2 regions of the Bacillus sp. 3255 genome follow, and region 2 is predicted to be linked to the other one. Evidence: a T-box and tRNA genes for the amino acid it is inferred to sense, from the RefSeq annotation. Region 2 holds a T-box; the other holds one or more tRNA genes.
The links. The T-box of region 2 lies ahead of leuS (leucine--tRNA ligase). A T-box ahead of a tRNA ligase gene usually reads a tRNA of that ligase, here a tRNA-Leu.
Positions count from the first base shown of each region.

Region 1: it encodes a tRNA-Leu, which carries the amino acid that the T-box ahead of leuS (leucine--tRNA ligase) is inferred to sense. The anticodon was not compared.

Region 1 covers NZ_JAVDUS010000037.1:19,789-26,638, reverse strand. The annotation lists gene J2X61_RS35725 (hypothetical protein) at 1-232, opposite strand, end outside; gene J2X61_RS35720 (hypothetical protein) at 379-639, shown strand; gene J2X61_RS35715 (adenosylcobinamide amidohydrolase) at 629-1,402, shown strand; gene J2X61_RS35710 (hypothetical protein) at 1,459-1,638, opposite strand; tRNA gene J2X61_RS35705 (tRNA-Leu) at 1,758-1,842, shown strand; gene J2X61_RS35700 (DUF695 domain-containing protein) at 2,201-3,019, shown strand; gene J2X61_RS35695 (Bax inhibitor-1/YccA family protein) at 3,121-3,774, shown strand; gene J2X61_RS35690 (hypothetical protein) at 3,954-4,235, shown strand; gene J2X61_RS35685 (YqzE family protein) at 4,313-4,504, shown strand; gene J2X61_RS35680 (hypothetical protein) at 4,549-5,505, opposite strand; gene J2X61_RS35675 (YqhG family protein) at 5,623-6,612, opposite strand; gene J2X61_RS35670 (DEAD/DEAH box helicase) at 6,609-6,850, opposite strand, start outside.
Region 2 covers NZ_JAVDUS010000005.1:9,348-16,197, forward strand. The annotation lists gene yqeK (bis(5'-nucleosyl)-tetraphosphatase (symmetrical) YqeK) at 1-549, shown strand, start outside; gene rsfS (ribosome silencing factor) at 569-916, shown strand; gene J2X61_RS08795 (CvfB family protein) at 913-1,806, shown strand; gene J2X61_RS08800 (class I SAM-dependent DNA methyltransferase) at 1,808-2,566, shown strand; T-box leader at 2,634-2,872, shown strand; gene leuS (leucine--tRNA ligase) at 2,938-5,397, shown strand; gene comER (late competence protein ComER) at 5,428-6,249, opposite strand; gene J2X61_RS08815 (ComEA family DNA-binding protein) at 6,416-6,850, shown strand, end outside.

The DNA.
Region 1 (6,850 bases), on a different contig from region 2:
AATAATAATCGTAATCCTGATTAAACTCACTGGTTTCCGTGGAATAAACCTTCCAAGGGTACCATGAAGTTGCGTAGCTGGCTTGTGAAGAGTTGTCAATTTCCTCGAGGAGCTCCTGCAGCTGGTCAATTTCTTCGTCCGTTGCCGAGATGGAAAATTCATAATTCAACGCGGAGGGGTCTTCCAGTACCTCGCCGGTACCGACGTTCACGTAGTAGGTTTTTTTGTCCAATCGAATACCTCCCAAGGGGTAAAATAGCGATCTCCTTCTTTCGTCTAGGTTAAGTTAACCTGAGTCCGGAGCATTTATGTAAGTTTCATCGGGACAGGAATTGGTGTATGCTAAGGGGGTAGAAACGGATATTGGAGGTAAAAGGTATGATATCGGAAGAGCAGCTGGATCAGTTCCGTATTGAGAGCACATTACTCCGCGTTATTCGCGACGTTTCCCCCAGAAATGATGTCCGCGGCATCGTAGTCGCCTGGGACGACGAGAGCGTGCTTATCCGCAAAAAAAATCGCAGAGTCGTCAAGCTCTCGCGTCATTATGTATATCAGCCCTATGAGGCGGAGAGACCGCCGGAATTCATGCTGCCGCAGGACCCGATCGAGCCCGATGACCTCTCCGATGAGGGATAACGGGAATAATCGTGGTGCTCATTCCGCGGCGGGCATCCCGATCGCAGGTCTGCGAATGGAACTGGTGAATGCTGCTTATGGAAGCTATTTGCTGATTCGCTGTGATACGGCGCTCCGGACGTTGAATTCGTCCCCGTGGGGCGGCGGTTTCGGCATGCATACGGCCTTGATGAACCGGCAGGTGGACAAGCTGTATAATGAGGCCGATCCGCTAAGCGAGATGGACGCATTCATGCGTCGGGAGGGGCTGTCGCCGGGCGAAACCGCGGGGATGCTTACCGCGGCTATGGTGAAGGATGCCGGCTACCGGACATTGACATGGACGGGGGACGGTGTAGAGGAGCTGGGCCATGCACGCAGCAGCGCGCATGAGCAGGAGCGCTTGCACGTCTGCGCATGGGTTACCGTCGGCTTGGGCAATAAAGCCAGGGCGGGTGCGGTGCTTCCCGCAGCATCACTTTATCCTGGCACGATCAATACGATCCTCGTGATCGATGCCCAGCTGACGGACGCCGCGATGGTCAATGCGGTGATCACGGCAACGGAGGCCAAGGCCGCTGCGCTTCACGACCTGGGCATTGTAACGGCGGATGGCAAGCCGGCAACGGGGACGACGACGGATGCGGTTCTCGTCGCGGCAACAGGGCGCGGGCGGACGTACAGTTACGCAGGAACCGCTACGGCAGTCGGCTACATGATCGGCCGAACGGTGTACGAGGCGATTATGGCATCGGGACGAATCTATGAGAAGACGCCCTATTAGACCGGCAAGGATCTAAAGGGCGTCTTCGGTTGGGGATGCAGGTAGAGCAGCGCTTGTCAGCTTCTGCGGAAAACGCCAAAGGCTAGTCCCGCTGTTACCGCGTCTACGCCGTCTTCGTCGTTGTCTTCATTCTTGAAGTTGGGGTCATGCACAATCGCTTGAGCTTCCCCTTCCGTAAGATGGCGCTTATTGCCGGTATATTTCGGTTCGAGCGCCTCAATTTCTTCTTTATCCATGGGTATCACTCCTTCGGCAATAGGGTTAGGAAGTAGCAAGGGAATTATTCACGAATTGTAAAAGAGCATTGACGAGCCCCCATAATCTATGGTATATTAATTCTCGTTCCACATTATATGCGGTCATGGCGGAATTGGCAGACGCGCACGGTTCAGGTCCGTGTGGGCTAACCCCCCGTGGAGGTTCGAGTCCTCTTGACCGCATCCAACCACAACAACCCCTTCAGCTATCTGGAGGGGTTGTTTTATGTTATGCTTCGGGAAAGTTAGCTTGCTAAACGGGCATGTCATGGAAACTTGGCCGTTAATCGACTCAAAGTCTGGCGGGCGTTTCCCCATTATCGCATAGAATCGCCCGAGGGGCGGGGGAAACTGGGCTGGCGAAACTGGCAAATGCGCTCGCGTTCAGAGCCCACCACGGTGCGCTAGAGCAGCTCCCGGGAGGAGCTCTCGCCGAACGTCCGATAGGAGCAGCGGGAACCATGTTCTTTTTTAAAGGAATGGGGAGGGAAGGGCGCTAATATATAAGGTAGATAATCGGGCAAGGAATGGGGGACCACCTGTGGAAGAGGATTGGAATTTGTTTGAGCGCATCCGGGATCAAGAGCAAGTGCTCATTTTCATGAACACGGCTTTGAAATCCAGGGTTCCTTTCATAGGCTATGGTCATCGCATTACGATCGTATTCAATATGTACAGCCTCTGGGATCTGTCGGGCAGTTCGACTCAGAAGGCACAGCGGTTGTTTTACGAGCTGGAGGACAGGCTGATTTGCCGGATGAAGGTTAAGGATTTTGCGATCTACGCAGGACGGATTTCTTCCCACAACAAAATGGAAATGTACTTCTACGCCAGAGAAGATTGGGATTGGGAGCCCGAACTGAAGAGAATTATGGCCGATTTCCCAAGCTTTCGCTACTACTCGGCAATGACGGCGGATCCGGAGTGGAGCTTTTATTTGAATGAAATGGCGCCCTCTGCACTCGAAGAACAGTGGATGCGCAATGCCAAAATCGCTTATGCGCTCAAGCGCCGCGGGGATAATTTGGAACTCGTGAGGGAAGTTCAGCACTGGATGTATTTCTCGGATAGCAAGCGGATGAATGAAGTGAAGAGCAAGGTCGGTCAGCTGGGCTACCGCGTGATCGCCTCGGAAATGGATACGGAGCGGGTCGTGGAGCCCTACGTTCTGCAGATTAGCAAAATGCACACGCTCGATGTGCCGACGGTCAATGAAATTACGAAAGAGCTGTTCGAATTGGCTTCCGAAGGCGGGGGGACCTATGACGGGTGGGGGACAAGGCTGAAGCTGAAACTTCCGGCGAAAATACGCGCACGCGTGAAGCGGATCTTCCTGAAGTTCATCTCGACTTTCCGGTAAGAGGAGCTGGAATCCCAAGCCTGTAGCGGTTTTCATGAAATTTAGCTATAATACATAGTATAGATTGTACATGTTTTTTAATAAAGGAGCTGGTATCGTTCATGGATAGAACAGTCACGGTTTCACATTCGGGCAGCTTTGCCCACGTGCTTCAAACTTTTGCCATCTCGCTCCTCGTTTCCTTCCTGGGAACCTTGGTCGGAGCTATGGTCGTTCCGCCTTCTATGGTCATGCTTTTCGTCATCGTCGAAGTGGTGATGCTGGTAGCGGCCATCGTGATTCGGATTCGCGGCAAGCATATCGGATACGGATTCCTGTATGCCTTCACAGCGATTTCCGGCGTTACCTTGTACCCGGTCATCATGATGTACGGCGGCATGCTCGGAGCTAACGTCGTATCCGGCGCATTCTTCGCAACAGCGGCCATTTTCGGCGGACTGGCCTTCTACGCTTCGCGTTCGCAGCGCGATTTCAGCTTCCTGGGCGGGTTCCTGTTCGCAGGAACGATCGGTCTTGTGCTGATGAGTGTCATCGGCATGTTCGTTAATTTTGGCTCGATTACGAATCTGGTATGGTCGATGATCGGGATCTTAATTTTCAGCGGATGGGTGCTCTACGATGTTGCTCAATACCGCAACGGTGTGGCATCGGAGGAAGTGCCGCTGGCAGCGCTCAACATTTATCTCGATTTCATCAATTTGTTCCTGTATATCTTGCGTTTTCTGGCCTCTATCGCCGGCATTAACAGAGACTAAGGCTTCATTCACCCAAAGCACGCTCGAAACCCGCATCGGGAATCGAACGTGCTTTTTCGCGTTATTCCGGCGAGTACGGCGGTTGGCTACAAGCAGCCTATTTTCATGATACAAGCACGATTTGCGCCCTCCCTTCATACAATTTAGTGATCCTATATGGGGAGAGAGGAGAATGACCTATGGCGGCTTGCAGTACATGGACGTATAGAGGGATTTCATCTTCAGTATTCAGATCGTTACAGCAAATAGGCAGGAAACAGGGCTTTTCCATTCCTAACGCAGCATCCGGCAAGTTCATGATAACCGTAGTAGGGATGAATGTCGGTTTTCAATATGCATGGGATATGAATGCCCAGACGCTGCTCTTGCAGTGCGATAACAAGCCGATGCTCCTGGGGTGCGGCACGATCAAGTCATTCGCGGACAAGATCATCATGGAGAGCGGCGGCAAGGTCGGTTGAATGCATGCTTCCACCTGCCTGTACGGTTTAGGGGCCAGTCTCTCTGGTTACAATAGGGAGAAAAGGCAGGTGGGCATATGGCCAAAAGTGATGAGCTGGTTAAATACATAACGCAGCAGGTTGTGACGTATATCGATACGCCGAAGGATGTTCGCCAGCAGGCAAAAGCGGTGAACAAGGAGAAGCGTGAGCATTGGCAAACACGCTGGTTCGGTATGCTGCCGCTGGCGGCCCGGATGTTGTTCGATCAGTTTAAGCCCAAGAAATAAGTTGAACGAAAAAACTGCTTAGCCATTTCGGCTAAGCAGTTTTTTTAGTATAAATGCCCTTGCTCCAGAGCAGGTGTCATCCGGACGTACCTTGGGCCTGCATGATCCAGCACGAGATACGTTTCCCCCGCCTGCCAAGCTTGATAGCCGAGCACGGCGAGCGGCAGCGTGACCTGCCCGTCATATAGCTCCGTGACATAGGTGAGGTGCTCCTTCAGATTCATAGCGCTCTGAAGAGCCGGGAGTCCGGTGATCGCAAGCGGCGTACCGGTGATCCAAGGCATGCGCTCATAAGGATCGAAGGTCGGCTGCAGGGCGGTCTGGGCGCTTTCTGTCAGATCGGAGTAAGCATTCTGGTCGTCCTCCGTCTTAGGGACGGGATCTTCAGTCAGCGGCAGCACCTCGCCGGACTTGGCATCCGCGTACAGGATTTGATCCTGCAGCTTGATTTTCCAAACGGCGGTTAAAGCATCCATATATAATCGGGCTTGGACAATCGTTTCATCAGCGGCGAAATCGGAATAAGTAAACGAAACAGGAATGAGTTCTTGCTGTACCAAAGAACGATACAGCGTGTTCAAGCTGAAAAGCGGATTCTTGCCGGTTCCGTACTCCGTTAGGCGGAAAGAACCGTTCTCTGCAGCATGGACAATCATGTAACCGACGTCTTCGCCATGCGAAGTGAGGATAACGACCCAACCATGCGTGCCAGGGCCGAGCGGGTAGCTGTTCCATGCGGCAGCCTGCCAGTCCTCGAAGCCTTCCTCGCGGGCGAGCGTATGTCTCCACTTGTCGATGGTAGCGGGCAAGGTAGCCTCGCTCTTCAGATCGGGTACAGATTTGGCGGAAGCCGCAGCCAAGCTGTCCCCGGAGGGTCGATCGGCTGTAAGTATAAGGCTTGTCCGGTCGGAATGGTCGCCTGCAGAGCTTTGGAGCGGTACGAATATCAAACTGCTGATGCCAATGACGCATGCTGCCGTCCATGCGGTCCACAGCTTCATATGCATTCACCTGCCTATCCTTAACCTCTCATTTGTATGAATCTATTGTAATGCTTATGCTATAAAAAGATTGTTAGAACCTGGAGCGAACATTTTGCGATGTTTTAGCGACTGGCGTCAGTTCCTGTGTGATCGTCCGGCATTCAAATGAAATAATCCGCCATTGATGACAGTTACCGTAATGCGCGGTTTATGCTGCCAATCGATTTCCTTCAGCCGGTTCCGGCATTGCATCTCGATCTCATCCCGCTGCTCGGGTTCTGCGTTCAGCAGGAGACCGTTGTAGTACGATTCGACGCGGTCGATCTCGCTGCGGTGCTGCTCGTTCGCTTCGTCCGCCCAGCTGTGGTCGTAGGCGCTCACTTTGCGTTCCAGCGTCTCTTCCAAAGCGTTGATGGCTCTGGGAAGCGAGATTGTGTCCGGCAAAATATGGCTGTTCGCCGGCAGCTTCGGAGATAAGCTTTTGGTCAGCAGATGCTTGTGGAAATGCTCCCGGATCTCCCCGCTGTTCAATTGGATGGCCAACGAATGAATCTCGCTGCGCTTGCGGTCGCAGGCCAGCTCGACCTTGTAGTTGACGCAAAACCAGGTATCGTAAACGAGCGCCGCTTGATAGGTGGCTCCCATCGGGAAAGGCTCTTCGAAGAGATGCACGAATCTGCCGCGTTCGCGGACGATGTTGAACATCTGCTCCAGCCGTCTGCTGCCGAAAGTTACGTCATCCTGCGGCACGCGCGCAGCGATCGCCGTCGGCACGAAGCCGAAGTAGCGGCCGAGAATGCTGTCCGACGAGCCGTCAGGGGCTTGGCCTGCGGGCTGGTTCGGCGGACCTGCGGGGGGCGGTGCCTGCTTGACCGCTGTGGCGGCGGGCTTGGGCTTGGCTTCGAGCTTCATCTGCTCCGGGTCGAAAACGAATTTATATGTCATCGTTTCGGCCGGAGCGCCGGTTCGTTCAACGAAGCTCCAGTAGTAAGGCCTGCCGGTCATCTCCTTATCGGCCTCGGGCGAGAGCTTGGCTGTTACGTAGGCAGGGGACTTCTCTAAAATGGTGCAATTGTAGGCTTCCAGAAATCGCATGACGAACGTATGAATGTTGCGTTTATTCATGGTCTGACCTCACCGCTCTGTGCCCCGCCGACGGCGTCGAGAATGTCCTGGAACGCAGCGCCATAGTGCGGATTCTGTTCGATTTCTTCCCGGACTTCGGCGAAGGAGTGGCCGAGCTCGTCGATTTGACGGCGAATATCTTCCTTGGACCCGGACTCCATCACCATCCGGAAGAGGGAGGCTTCGAGCGAGCCTTTCTTCTCGATTTTCTCAAGAATCGTATCCAGCTGTCCGATGA
Region 2 (6,850 bases):
ATTGCGGCGGTGAAAGAGCAGATGCCTGAGCGGCGCTGGCTGCATACGCTGGGTGTCATGGAAACGAGCGTCATTCTCGCCAAACGGTTCGGAGGAGATCCTGTCAAAGCCGATCTTGCCGCAATTCTGCATGACTATTGCAAGTATTGGCCCGTTCAGGAGCAAGCTAAGATTATCCGCGATAACGGGCTGCCCCCAGATCTGCTGGACTATGACAAGGAACTATGGCACTCGCACGCCGGAGCGTTCATCGCGAAGACGCAATTCGGAATTGCGGATGAAGAGATTTTGGATGCGATCCGGTACCATACGTCGGGCCGCGAGCAGATGACTTTGCTGGACAAAATCGTATGTCTGGCGGATTATATGGAACCCAGCCGGGAATTTCCCGGTGTAGAGTCCATTCGTCAAGCGGCCGAAAGCTCTTTGGAGAAAGCGCTGGTGATCGGCTTCGATTCGACGATCCGATTCCTGATCGAAAAAGGAAAACGCATTTACCCGCTGACGATCTTGACGCGGAATGATTTGCTTCAACAATTAAATGAATAATTTAGCGGAGGTTGATTGAATGATTAAAAACCCAGAGGAAATTTTGGCATTTGTAGTGGATGCGGCGGAGGACAAAAAAGCGCACGATCTTGTTACGCTCAATCTGCAAGGGGTATCGCTAATCGCTGACTATTTCGTCATTTGCCATGGAAATTCGGAAACCCAAGTACAAGCGATTGCCGGAGAAGCCCGAAAGAAAGCGCATGAGCTCGGCGTGCCGATCCGCGGCTATGAAGGTGTAGATACGGCAAGATGGGTTCTGCTCGATCTGGGAGATGTGGTTCTGCACGTATTCCACCGCGATGACCGCGAATATTATAACATCGAAAGACTTTGGTCCGATGCCAAAGTTGTGGAGCGCGTATGAGACTGGAAGCAGGATCCCTCGTGACCCTTGAGGTGGCGAGGGAAGTTCCGCCGAACGGCTATTACCTGAGCGACGGCTATCAGGACGTGCTGCTGCCGTATGCGGAAATTGCAGGCAAAATTAAAGACGGCGACCAAGTGGAAGCATTCCTGTTCCACGATACGCAGGACCGGTTAATGGCGACGATGAAACGCCCGCACCTGTTGATGGGCGAGGTCGGTTTGCTGGAAGTCGTCGATATTCATCCGAGATTCGGATACTTTCTCGAGATGGGCCTCGGACGCCATCTGCTGCTTCCATACCGCAACGTACCTGAGCTTGAAGAGCTGCGCCCCCAAGTGGGGGACAAGGTGTTTGCGACATTGGCGCATGACAGGCAGGGGCGCTTAATCGCGAAGCTCGCGCTGGAAGAGGATTTGGCTCCGCTATGCGTGCGGGCTCCGTCGAGCTGGAGCAACCGCTGGGTGAAAGCGCGCGTGTACAGGCCGCTCCAAATGGGAACCTTCGTCGTATGCGAGGCGGGAGTTCTTGGCTTCGGCGTGATCGGACTCATTGCTCCGATGGAGCGGACAAGGCTGCTGCGGATGGGCGAGCTGGTCGATGTGCGCGTCGCTTATGTCCGCGAAGAGGATGGCCGCGTCAATCTGTCGATGCGGCAGCCGAAGGAAAAGGGGCGGGACGAGGACGCCGAACGAATTCTCAGCGTACTTCAGGAAAGAGCCGGCAATGCCATGCCTTTTTCGGACAAGACCTCAGCGGACATTATCAAAGAGAAGTTCGGTCTCAGCAAGTCGGCGTTCAAGCGGGCTCTGGGCAAGCTGATGAAGGACGGGCTCATTTATCAGGAGGACGATTGGACCTATCTGAAAAAAGAGGAGAACCCCGGTTAAAATGAGCTACGAACAATTTGCATATACGTATGACCGGTTAATGGATACGATGCCATACAAGGACTGGCTTCGATTCGTGCTGGAGAGCTTTGAGCGGTTCGGCGTGAAGCCTGTTTCGATCGTCGATCTTGGCTGCGGTACGGGGAACTTGACAATCCCACTGGCAGCGGAGGGCTACCAGATGACGGGGATCGATTTGTCCGAGGACATGCTCGCAGTTGCTGAGCAGAAAGCCGGGGAGAGCGCCCAGCCTCGCGGCGGAGCGATTCGCTGGCTGCAGCAGGATTTGCGGGAATGGGAGCTCGGCGAGCCTGTCGACGCGGCGATTTCCTTTTGCGACAGCCTGAACTATCTGCTGGAGGAAGAGGATATTGCGGATGCGTTCCGGCAGACGTACGCCGGCTTGAAACCGGGCGGCTTGTTCCTTTTTGACGTACATACGCCGCAACAACTGTTCACTTACGCGGAGACCCAGCCGTTCTATTTGAACGAAGATGACGTCGCCTACATCTGGACAAGCGAGCTTGACGAGGAGCGCGTACAAATCCAGCATGAGCTGACCATCTTTGTGAAGGAGAGCGGGAACAGGGCTTTGTTCAGGCGCATCGACGAATCGCATGAGCAGCGCGCATATGACTTGGATTGGCTGGAGCAAATGCTGCGAGCAGCGGGCTTTCGTGAAGTCCGGATAGCTGCGGATTTTACGTGGGAGCAGCCGACCGAGCTTACGGAGCGGGCTTTCTTTATAGCGAAGAAATAAGGCGGAAGCCGGGTGCCGCTTGACAGTACGGCATTATTTTACATATAATCAAAGCTAATTAGATGATTTCAAAGCTTGGAAGAGGACTAGTAACATGTACAGCATCTTACAGAGAGCCGGTGTAAGAGTGGAAGCCGGCAGGTGCAGCTTGTGAACTCGCCTTGGAGCTAGAAGGTGAACCGCTATGAAGGTTGATGGCGCTAGCCGGATCGTTTCACCCGCGTTAAGGGGCAGAGTGAACACGGGCAAAGTATGCCTGGTGTTAACTAGGGTGGTACCACGGGAATCTAACCTCTCGTCCCTAGCGATATCCGCTAGCGATGAGAGGTTTTTTGGCGCTTGTAGCGCCGTACACAGGGAGGAAGTTGAACATGACACAGGAAACCAAAGAAGCAAGGGAAGTACAAGGCTACAATCCGCAAGCGATTGAGCCGAAATGGCAAGCCTATTGGGATGCGAACAAAACATTTAAGGTGCTGGATAATTCGGAGCTGCCGAAATTTTATGCCCTCGATATGTTTCCATATCCGTCTGGAGCCGGCCTGCACGTCGGACATCCGGAGGGCTACACGGCTACAGATATCGTCTCCCGTTTCAAACGGATGAGAGGCTATAACGTGCTTCACCCGATGGGGTGGGACGCCTTCGGTCTTCCGGCCGAGCAATACGCGCTGGACACAGGCAATGACCCGCGCGATTTCACGAAGAAGAATATCGATACGTTCCGCCGCCAAATCAAATCGCTGGGCTTCTCCTATGATTGGGACCGCGAGATTTCCACAACGGATCCGGAGTACTACAAATGGACGCAGTGGATCTTCATCCAGCTGTACAACAAAGGGCTCGCTTATGTCGACGAAGTGCCGGTCAACTGGTGCCCGGCGCTGGGTACCGTGCTTGCCAATGAAGAAGTGATCGACGGCTTGAGCGAGCGCGGAGGTCATCCGGTTATCCGCAAACCGATGCGTCAATGGATTTTGAAAATTACCGAGTACGCCGAGCGGCTGCTGGAAGATCTGGAAGAGCTTGACTGGTCGGAGAGCATCAAGGATATGCAGCGCAATTGGATCGGCAAATCCACGGGGGCGGAAGTACAATTCGCGATCGAAGGACATGCGGAGCGGAGTCTGACCGTGTTCACGACGCGCCCGGACACTTTATTCGGAGCGACTTACTGCGTGCTTGCGCCTGAGCATGAGCTTGTCGCGCAAATTACGACAGGTGACCAGGAAGCTGCAGTGAAGGAGTACCAGGAGAAAGCATCCCGCAAGAGCGATCTGGAGCGTACGGATCTGGCGAAGGACAAAACCGGCGTATTCACGGGCGCTTATGCGATTAACCCGGTGAACGGCGGCAAAGTGCCGATCTGGATCGCCGACTACGTGCTTGGCGGTTATGGAACCGGAGCGATTATGGCGGTTCCGGGACACGACCAGCGTGACTGGGAGTTCGCGAAGCAGTTCGATCTGCCGATTATCGAAGTCGTTAAGGGTGGAGATGTGGAGAAGGAAGCGTATGCCGGCGACGGCCCTCACGTGAATTCCGGACCGATTGACGGCCTGAACAACGAGCAGGCGATCAAGCAGATGATCGCATGGTTGGAAGAGAACGGAAAAGGCCGCGGCAAAGTGACGTACCGCTTGAGAGATTGGCTGTTCAGCCGTCAAAGATATTGGGGCGAACCGATTCCGATTCTTCATCTGGAAGACGGTACGATGAAGCCTGTCCCTGTCGACCAGCTTCCGCTTCTGCTGCCGCAGGTCGATGAGATCAAGCCGTCAGGCACCGGGGAATCGCCGCTGGCGAACGTTGCCGAATGGGTGAATACCATCGATCCGGAAACCGGCATGAAAGCCCGCCGCGAGACGAATACGATGCCGCAATGGGCAGGCAGCTGCTGGTATTACCTGCGCTTCATCGATCCGCGCAACGACCAGGAGTTCTGCTCGCCGGAGCTGCAGAAGAAATGGCTGCCTGTCGATCTGTATATCGGCGGCGCGGAGCATGCGGTTCTTCACCTGCTGTATGCGCGTTTCTGGCATAAGGTGCTGTATGATCTCGGTTTCGTCCACACCAAGGAACCGTTCCATAAGCTTGTGAACCAAGGGATGATTCTCGGGGAGAACATGGAGAAAATGAGTAAATCCCGCGGTAACGTCGTCAACCCGGATGATATTGTGAACGATCAGGGGGCCGATACGCTGCGCATGTACGAAATGTTCATGGGACCTCTGGAGGCGACAAAACCGTGGAACACGACCGGCGTAGACGGCATTTACCGTTACTTGAACCGTGTTTGGCGATTGTTCGTAGACGAGAACGGCAAGCTGCAGTCCAAAATCAGCGCTGACGAAACGCTTGGCAGCGATACGTTCAAACGCACGTGGCATCGTTCCATCAAAAAGATTACCGAGGATTTCGAGGCGCTTCGCTTCAATACGGCGATCAGCCAAATGATGATTTTCGTCAATGAGGCGTACAAAACCGACCGCTTGCCGCTGGAAGCGATGAAAAACTTCGTTCAAATGCTTTCGCCGCTTGCCCCGCACTTGGCGGAGGAGCTTTGGGAGAAGCTGGGCGGCACGACATCCATCACTTACGAGCCATGGCCGGCTTATGATGAAGCATGGACGGTCGATAATGAGATCGAGATCGTTGTGCAAGTGAACGGTAAGATCGTGGAGCGTACGATGATCTCCAAAGATACAGACGAAGCGGCGATGGAACAAATTGCCTTCGGTCTGGACAAAGTCAAAGAAGCGACCGCCGGAAAGGCCGTTCGCAAATTGATTGTTGTCAAAGGAAAGCTTGTTAATATCGTTGTCGGTTAGTTAGAGAAGAAGCTATTGAGAAGACTGCTGCTATATCGTTAATTGCTGCTCAGTCTTCTCAAGGTCTTCTTGATATTTGGCGTGGGTAGCACGGATGACTCGTGTGAACACATTAGAGAGCTCTTCGTCCAGAATACGCAAGCCCTCGGAAGTAATACCTCCGGGAACGGAAACGCGTTTCTGTAAAGTGAGCGGGTTAAAGCCCCCGGTCGTCAAAAGTTTGCCTGTTCCAAGCGTCATCTCGCTGGCAAGCATCGTGGCATCCTCAGCGGAAATCCCCGTAACTTCAACAGCAGCGTCCACAAATGATTGAATGAAATGCGCGAGGAAGGCAGGTCCGCAGCTGGACAGGTCGGAAGAAATACGTGTGTAATTTTCCGATACCCGAATCGGCGAGGAAATGTGCGCGAACAGATTTTCCAACCATTCTTTATCCTCAGGCTGCATCCGGTTGCCATGAATGATCAATGTGGCGCCGCTTAATACATAGTTCGTAATACTTGGAATGATTTTACTGATTTTGGCCGGCAAAAGGTTTTCCAATTGTTTGATCAATACTGGACTTGTGATGGATATGATGTATTGAGAGGGAAGCACGTCCTTTTTAATTTCATCGATAACCTTTTTGAACTCCGACGGCTTCACACACAGGAATATAATGTCACTCCCTATGACAACTTCTCTATTCGATTGGGCAACTCGAAGCCCAGGATACGTCTCCGCAAGAAGCTCAGCTTTACGAATCGTGCGATTTCCCGCAATAATTTGCTCCGGATTGAAAGCCCCAGAATGAATGAATGCTTCAATCAGTATACTTCCCATACTCCCAGTACCGATGAACCCTGCTTTCATCTAGTAATCCCTCCCGAAAAAATCAATCACTTTCGTTCATATTTTTAGCACGGGGTCAGTTTTGGACGCCATTCGGATGCTTTTTCATGTATATGTGCCTTTCTCGGGCATTATGTCTAGAGAGTTATTTCACCTTGCATTATTAAATTTCATATAGGAGGTTAACGTGACTTTTCTTCGTTATCGTAAATGGATCGTGATGGCGGCAGGCTTTTTTTTTGTTGGTTTTGTTGTTTGGCCTTATGTGCAGGGAAGCAGGTCATCGCTAAAGACGGAATTCGCGCCTATCAATGAGCAAATCTTAGAGGTTATTGCTCAAAGATCCGATGACACCATGCGTCCGGATGTACCGGAAGCGCCGGATGAAAAGGGAGAGTCAACGCCGAAGGAGACGCAAACTTCAGTCCGGAAGTCAACGGAATGGGAGAGCCGGGAAGCCAAGCCCAACATGGAAGCATCCCCATCCGGCGATTTGGAGGAAAGTCCGGCTGAGACGACGGGGAACGGCCTCTTAGATTTGAATGCGGCTACGCTCCAGCAATTGAATGAGCTGCCGGGGATCGGAGACAGCAAAGCGAGAGCGATAATGGACTATCGGGTG